Regions from separate parts of the Streptomyces sp. NPDC037410 genome, predicted to be linked through region 2. Evidence: riboswitches for the same ligand, from Rfam matches in the RefSeq annotation. Region 2 holds a riboswitch; the other holds the start of a gene.
The links. A riboswitch is a leader RNA that binds a small molecule or an ion and turns the genes downstream of it on or off. The one in region 2 is predicted to bind glycine.
Positions count from the first base shown of each region.

Region 1: linked by a shared signal. The riboswitch ahead of gcvT (glycine cleavage system aminomethyltransferase GcvT) and the one ahead of gcvP (aminomethyl-transferring glycine dehydrogenase) in region 2 are both predicted to bind glycine.

Region 1 covers NZ_JBVJWR010000028.1:49,020-53,070, forward strand. The annotation lists gene gcvH (glycine cleavage system protein GcvH) at 1-231, opposite strand, end outside; gene gcvT (glycine cleavage system aminomethyltransferase GcvT) at 309-1,433, opposite strand; glycine riboswitch at 1,495-1,620, opposite strand; glycine riboswitch at 1,622-1,721, opposite strand; gene ACZ7HT_RS33005 (AAA family ATPase) at 1,884-2,540, shown strand; gene ACZ7HT_RS33010 (enhanced serine sensitivity protein SseB) at 2,773-3,513, shown strand; gene ACZ7HT_RS33015 (enhanced serine sensitivity protein SseB C-terminal domain-containing protein) at 3,647-4,051, shown strand, end outside.
Region 2 covers NZ_JBVJWR010000005.1:395,231-399,281, reverse strand. The annotation lists gene ACZ7HT_RS11340 (MerR family transcriptional regulator) at 1-177, shown strand, start outside; gene ACZ7HT_RS11335 (DNA polymerase IV) at 257-1,624, shown strand; gene ACZ7HT_RS11330 (PRC-barrel domain-containing protein) at 1,676-2,050, opposite strand; glycine riboswitch at 2,164-2,263, shown strand; gene gcvP (aminomethyl-transferring glycine dehydrogenase) at 2,443-4,051, shown strand, end outside.

The sequences.
Region 1 (4,051 bases), on a different contig from region 2:
GACCTCGCCCGTGACGGGGGAGAACAGGTCGCTGACGGACTTGGTCGACTCCAGCTCGCCACAGGTCTCGCCCTCGGTGACGGTCTCGCCGACCTCGGGGAGCTGGGCGTAGACGACGTCACCGAGCGCGTTGGCCGCGAATTCCGTGATGCCGACCGTCGCGACGCCGTCGACCGGCGCCGACAGCCACTCGTGCTCCTTGGTGTAGCTCAGCTGCTGGGGGTTGCTCATGACCTGATTCTCCTGGATCGGGGGAGTACTGATGAACGTGGGTCTTACGGGATGAGACGCGGAACGAGACGACTGCGTCACTTCTGGCGCTTGTAGAACGGCAGCGCCACGACCTCGTAGGGCTCGTGGGTGCCGCGGATGTCCACACCGACGCCCTCGGTCCCGGGCGTGGCGTGGGACGCGTCGACGTACGCCATCGCGATCGGCTTTCCGAGGGTCGGGGACGGGGCGCCGGAGGTGACCTCGCCGATGACCTCGCCGTTCGCGACGACCTGCATGCCGGCGCGCGGGACGCGGCGGCCCTCGGCGATCAGGCCGACGAGCTTGCGCGGCGGGGCGGTCTCGGCGCGCTCGGCGGCCTTCTCCAGGGCCTCGCGGCCGACGAAGCGGCCCTCGTTCGTCGTCTTCTCGAACTTCACGACGCGGCCCAGGCCGGCGTCGAAGGGGGTGAGGGCCGTGGTCAGCTCGTGGCCGTACAGCGGCATGCCCGCCTCCAGGCGGAGCGTGTCGCGGCAGGACAGGCCGCAGGGGATCAGGCCGACGCCCTCGCCCGCCTCGGTCAGCGCCTTCCAGACGCCCTCGGCGTGCTCGGGCTTCAGGAACAGCTCGAAGCCGTCCTCGCCGGTGTAGCCGGTGCGGGCGATCAGCGCGGGCACGCCGGCGACCGTGCCGGGCAGGCCGGCGTAGTACTTCAGGCCGTCCAGGTCGGCGTCGGTGAGCGACTTCAGGATGCCGGGGGACTCCGGGCCCTGGACGGCGATCAGGGCGTACGCGTCGCGGTCGTCGCGGACCTCGGCGTCGAAGCCCTCGGAGCGGGCGACCAGGGCGTCCAGGACGACCTGGGCGTTGGAGGCGTTGGCGACGACCATGTACTCGGTCTCGCCGAGGCGGTAGACGATCAGGTCGTCGAGGATGCCGCCGTTCTCCTGGCAGATCATCGTGTAGCGGGCGCGGCCGTTGCCCACGGTCGAGATGTTGCCGACGAGGGCGTGGTCGAGGAGCTCCACGGCCTGCGGGCCGGTGACGGTGATCTCGCCCATGTGGGAGAGGTCGAAGAGGCCGGCCTTGGTGCGGACGGCGTTGTGCTCGTCGCGCTCGCTGCCGTAGCGCAGCGGCATGTCCCAGCCGGCGAAGTCGGTCATGGTCGCGCCCAGCGAACGATGCAGGGCATCGAGGGCGGTCAGACGGGGGGCAGTGCTCATGGGGTGGCTCCCGGGTCCCAAGGGCGTGATCGGTGACGAAAACACATGACGGGCGAGGACGTCCTCCCCATCTGTCATGGAACCTGAGAGGTTCACCGAGGGCATCCCGGCGCCGACGAAACGGCGCCGAGTGGTCGGCTTGCACCTTGGGTGGGGACACCCAGGGGTGTCCCGCTTTTCAGATCTGCCTCATCCACGCGGTACGGGGCCTGAGAGATTCAAGGGAGGGTCTTGCTCCTTCGGCGCCCGGACGCGCTCGGCGGTCCGGAACTCTCCCGCGCGGATTCGAGCGGCCGGTATGCGGTTGTACGGCGACTGTGCGCGCCTGGCGCGCACATCATCGCACGCGGTGTCGGCGGGGCAAATCACTTGTGCCGCATTACCGTTTCTTTACACTTCTTGGGCAAGGGTCTCCTCGGGTTCTCCTGAGGCCCGACAGGGGGGAGCGCGATGAGGATCCAGCACACCGGCGCATACGCGGCGAGTACCGGCATACCGTCCCAGCGGGCCCGCGCCCGGAGCCGCGGCCGCCTCCTGCGGGACCTGCGCGAGCGCGGCGGCCGCGGCCCCCGCACCCTCACCTTCGCCGCCGGCGACCTCGTCGTCGTCTCCGGGCTGCCCGGCAGCGGCAAGTCCACCCTGATGAAGCGCGCCGCCCAGGGCAGCGGCATCGACTCCCAGGACGCCCGCGAGCGCTGGGAGGCCCGCATGCCGCGCCTCCTCCCGTACGCCGTCTACCGTCCCCTCGTACGGATCGCCCACTACGCCGGACTGCGCCGCGCCCTGCGCTCCGGCGCGAGCCTGATCGTCCACGACTGCGGCACCCAGTCCTGGGTGCGGGGCTGGCTCGCCCGCGAGGCGCGGCGGCGCGGCCGCGCCCTGCACCTGCTCCTCCTCGACGTCACCCCGGACACCGCGAAGGCCGGCCAGCACGCCCGGGGCCGGGGCGTCTCCGCGTACGCCTTCGCGCGGCACCGGCGGGCCGTCGGCCGGCTCCTGCGGGCCGCCGAGTCCGGCAGCCTGCCGCACGGCTGCGCCTCGGTGACCCTCCTCGACCGGGACTCCGCCGACGCCCTCCGCAGGATCGGCTTCCGGCAGGCCGCCTGAGGGGTTCCGCCCCGAGCCGGTCCTCGCCGCGCGCCCCGCCGATCCCCCGGGCGGCCCGCGGCTTCCAGGGTGCGCCGCCCGGCGCCGGTGTCCCCGGCCGTGTCCCGGGGCGGGACCGCGGGCGGTCCGGGACGCCCGTACCCTCCCTTTTGGCCGCGGCGGCGGCGACGCGGCGTTAGGGTGCTGCCGGGCGGCCGGTGCGGCAGGCCGTGCGAGAAGGGGAAACGCGACCGTGGACGTGACGTGGCCGGGCAACGAGCTGGAAGAGGTCCTTGCCGCCTCCCTGGGCAACCCCGAGGCCGGGGGACGCCTCGTCGAGGTGCTGGGCCGCAGCCCGGTCTGGGTGCCCCTGCCCAACGGCGGCGGCCCCGACAGCCAGGACCTCGACCTCGCCACCATGGAGATCGAGGGCGCGGCCTTCGTCCCCGTCTTCAGCTCCGAGCAGCAGTTCCTCGCCTGCGTCGGCGACCACATGTCGTACACCGTCGCCCCGGCCCGTGACTTCGCCCGCGGCCTGCCCCCGCAGCTCGGCATCGTCGTGAACCCCGGCGGCACCGTCGGCGTCCCGCTGCCCCCGCCCGCCGTCGCCGAGCTCTGCCGCGTCGGCCGCACCCCGCTCGACGGCCCCGCCAGCGGCGGCCGCGTCCGGCTCTTCGAGCCCGACTGGCAGGACGACCCGGTCGACTTCCTCGCCGCCGCCTCCGCCGAGTTCGAGGCCATCGGCACCGTCGCCACCGCCCGCCGCGCCCTCGCCAGCGTCGAGGGCGGCGAACCCGCGCTCTTCATCGGCGTCCAGGTCTCCCACTGGGAGGGCGCCGACCGCACCGCGCCCCTGGACGCCCTCGGCCGCGCCCTCGGCCGGGTCGAGGTCGCCTGGCCGGTCAACCTCATCCTGCTCGACATGGCGCAGGACCCGGTCGGCGACTGGATGCTGGAGCGGGTGCGCCCCTTCTACCAGCGCGCCGCCGTGTGACCGGCCCCCTGTTTAAGCTGAACTGACCGAGTCGCTGAACTGACCGCGTCGCTGGAAGACGCACGTGGTGGACGGAAGAGGGGCGGGACCCAGGGTGAGCACGACCGCTGCGGCCGGGGGACAGGTCGAGCACATGCTGCGCCAGGTGGCACCCGGACGCTACGACGCGTACGAGCAGCTGCTGCACGCCCTCGCCGACGGCGAGCTCCGGATGCTGCTGTGGCAGGGCGCCCCGGGCTCTCCCGACGCCCAGTACGGGAACATGGAGGTCGACGGCTTCGGCTACGCGCCCTGCGTCACCTCCGCCCAGGAGCTCGCCGCCTCCGGCTGGAACCGCGCCCACGAGCTCGTCACCGGCCGCGACATCGCCCGCGCCCTCTACCCCGACCGCTGGGGCGTCTGGCTCAACCCGCACGCCCCCGGCGGCGGCGTCGGCATCCCGTGGGCCGACCTGCGCCGGATCGCCACCGGTCTCGACCGGATGCCCGCCGGTCCGCTGCGCGTCACCGAGCCCGCCCTGGAGATCCCGCAGTTCTAC
Region 2 (4,051 bases):
GTCGACCTCCTCCAGGGCGGGCAGGGCGTCTTCGGCATCGCCGTCGGCGTCGTCTGGCGCGACGTCGAGGCCGCGCTGTCCCAGCTCCACGGGGAGCGGGTCGACACCGGCGAGACGCTGATCGGGCACAACCCGGGCGACGAGCTGGCGCGGCGGCGGCGCGACAGGGCGGTCTGAGGTCCTCTGCCGGGGTTCGCCCGGGGTTCCCGGGCGTTCCGCGGGGGCGTTGTCAGTGGCGTAGGGCAGCATCGGACGTGTGAGAGCCGCGCCCACGATCCTGCATCTCGACATGGATGCCTTCTTCGCCGCCGCAGAGCAGGCGTCGAAGCCCAGCCTGCGCGGAAAGCCCGTGGTCGTCGGCGGTCTCGGGCCGCGCGGTGTGGTCGCCACAGCCTCCTACGAGGCCCGTCGCTTCGGCGTGCACTCGGCCATGCCGATGGGCCAGGCGCGACGGCTCGCGCCGAACGCCGCCTATCTCGTGCCGCGCTTCGCCTTCTACCGCTCGATCAGCGACCAGGTCATGGAGCTGCTCCGGCGGCTCTCCCCGCTCGTGGAGCCGCTCAGCCTCGACGAGGCCTTCGTCGACCTCGAAGCCGGCGGTATCGCCGACGACAGCGCGAGCGCCCGGGCCGTGGGGGAGCGGCTGCGGGTGGACATCCTCGCGACGACCGGGCTCACCGGGTCCGTAGGGCTGGCCGGGGCCAAGATGATCGCGAAGATCGCCTCCGAGGAGGCCAAGCCGGACGGGCTCGTCCTGATCGAGCCCGGGACCGAGCGGGAGCTGCTCGGGCCGCGGTCGGTGCGGATCCTGCCCGGGGTCGGGCCGGCCACCGGGGAGCATCTGCGGCGCGCCGGGATGACCACCGTCTCCGATCTCGCGGAGGCGGGCGAGGACGAGCTCGTACGGCTGCTCGGGCGGGCGCACGGGACCTCGCTGTACAGGATGGCCCAGGGGTACGACGACCGGCCCGTGGTGGCCGAGCGGGACGCCAAGTCCGTGTCCGTCGAGGACACCTTCGACGCGGACATCCACGACCGGGTACGGATCCGGATCGAGGTCGAACGGCTCGCGGAGCGGTGCGTGGGGCGGCTGCGGGCCTCGGGGCACTCGGGGCGGACCATCGTCCTGAAGGTGCGGCGGTACGACTTCTCCACGCTGACCCGGTCCGAGACACTGCGGGGGCCGACGGACGACCCGGCGGTCGTACGGGAGGCCGCCGGGCGGCTCCTGGAGGCGGTGGACACGACGGGGGGCGTGCGGCTCCTCGGGGTGGGGGTGAGCGGGCTCGCGGACTACACGCAGGAGGACCTGTTCGCCCAGGCGGAGGCGGCGGCGGAGGCCGCGGAGCGGCCGGCGGCGGAGGAGGCCGCGTCCGAGGAGGCCGAGGCCTCGCCTGCCACCGCGACCGAGACCGCCGAGCGGGGGTGGGCACCCGGGCGTGACGTGCGGCACGCCGTGTACGGGGCGGGCTGGGTCCAGGGGAGCGGGGTCGGCCGGGTGACGGTGCGCTTCGAGGAGCCGTGGTCCGGGCCGGGGCGGGTGCGGACGTTCGCCGTGGACGACCCGGACCTGGAGCCGTCGGAACCGTTGCCGCTGGTCCGGGGGGACGACGCGGCGGCCTGACCCGCACCGGCCGTGCGGTGCGGGTCTTCCGGTGGCCGCTGGTCCGGGGCCTCAGGCGCCGTCCTGGCCCGCCAGGCGGCCGAAGTCCCGGTCCGGGGTGTCCGCGGGCGGGGGCGGGAGGGCGAGGCTGTAGTGGCGGTAGAGCTGGAGTTCCTGTTCGGGGGAGAGGTGGCGGCCCACGCCGAAGTCGGGGGCGTCCTTGATGAGGGCCCGCTCGTACGGGATGTGGAGGCCGTCGTCGAGCAGGGCGCTCGGCTCCAGGGGGACGAAGGCGTCCCGGCTGAACAGGCCCGTGCGGACGGCCGCCCATTCGGGGATGCCGGTCGCGTCGTCCAGGTACACCTCGTCCACGGTTCCGATCTTGTGCCCGTTCCGGTCGAACGCCTTGCGGCCTATCAGGCTGCGCGGATCGATATCGGTCTGCACGGTCCCTCCAACTGGTCGCAACTGCTCTACACCCCTACGAAAGTGCACAACTGGGATGTCGGCCACTTGAGCGATGGAAGCCGCAACCGCGCTGGTAGGCTGGTTGTGGCTGTCGACCCTGTGCGGGAGAGTCCCCCGGAGAAATCTTCCGGTGGGCGCCGAAGGAGCAAATCCTCCCCGGAATCTCTCAGGCCCCTGTACCGCGCGGACGAGGTCACTCTGGAAAGCAGAGCGGATGTCCGACGGCATTCCGCTCTCACCGACGGTGAAAGCCGGCGTGCCGCGAGGCGTGCCGGTGAAACTCTCAGGTTGAAATGACAGAGGGGGAGGCCGTCCGGGTACCCGCGCCGTGGTGCCCCTCGCAGGTCGTGACGACCAGGAGGCCTCCGTACATGACCGCCAACCGCACTCCGCTCTCCGAGCTCGAACAGGGCATCCCGTTCGAGCAGCGGCACATCGGGCCCGACGCCGAGGCTCGGGCCAAGATGCTCGCCCAGGTCGGTTACGGCTCGCTCGACGAGCTCACGGCCGCCGCGGTGCCGGACGTGATCAAGAACGCCGAGGCGCTGGGCCTGCCGGCCGCGCGCACCGAGGCCGAGGTCCTCGCCGAGCTGCGCGCGCTCGCCGACCGCAACCAGGTCCTCGCCCCGATGATCGGTCTCGGCTACTACGGGACCTTCACCCCGCCGGTGATCCTCCGCAACGTCATGGAGAACCCCGCCTGGTACACGGCCTACACGCCGTACCAGCCGGAGATCTCCCAGGGCCGCCTGGAGGCCCTGCTGAACTTCCAGACCATGGTCGCCGACCTGACCGGTCTGCCCACCGCCGGCTCCTCCCTCCTCGACGAGGGCACCGCCGCCGCCGAGGCCATGGCGCTGTCCCGCCGCATCGGCAAGGTCAAGAACGGTGTCTTCCTCGTCGACGCCGACGCCCTGCCGCAGACCGTCGCCGTCATCGAGACCCGCGCCGAGCCGACCGGTGTCGAGGTCGTCGTCGCCGACCTGAGCGAGGGCATCCCCGCCGAGGTCGCCGAGCGCGGTGTCTTCGGTGTGCTCCTCCAGTACCCGGGCGCCTCCGGTGCCGTCCGCGACATCAAGCCGCTGATCGACGCCGCGCACGAGCTCGGCGCGATCGTCACCGTCGCCGCCGACCTGCTCGCGCTCACCCTGCTCACCTCGCCGGGCGAGCTGGGCGCCGACATCGCCGTCGGTACGACGCAGCGCTTCGGCGTCCCCATGGGCTTCGGCGGCCCCCACGCCGGCTACATGGCGGTCCAGGACAAGCACGTCCGCTCGATGCCCGGCCGGCTGGTCGGTGTCTCCGTCGACGCCGACGGCAACAAGGCCTACCGCCTGACCCTGCAGACCCGCGAGCAGCACATCCGCCGCGAGAAGGCCACCAGCAACATCTGTACGGCCCAGGTGCTGCTCGCCGTCATGGCCGGCATGTACGCCGTCTACCACGGCCCGGACGGTCTGAAGCAGATCGCCGAGCGCACCCACCGCTACGCCGCCATCCTCGCCGCGGGTCTCACCGCCGGCGGCGTCGAGGTCGTGCACGGCTCGTACTTCGACACGCTCGCCGTCCGCGTGCCCGGCAAGGCCGACGAGGTCGTCGCCGCCGCCCGCGAGGCCGGCGTGAACCTCTACCGTGCCGACGCCGACCTGGTGTACGTCTCCTGCGACGAGACCACCACCCGCGCGCAGCTCGCCGCGGTCTGGGGCGCCTTCGGCGTCACCGCCGACGTGGCGGCCCTGGACGCCGCCACCGAGGACACCCTCCCCGCCGGTCTGCTGCGCTCCGACGCGTACCTGACCCACCCGGTCTTCCACGCGCACCGCTCCGAGACCTCGATGCTGCGCTACCTGCGCAAGCTCGCGGACCGCGACTACGCGCTCGACCGCGGCATGATCCCGCTCGGCTCCTGCACCATGAAGCTGAACGCGACCACCGAGATGGAGCCGGTGACCTGGCCCGAGTTCGGCCAGATCCACCCCT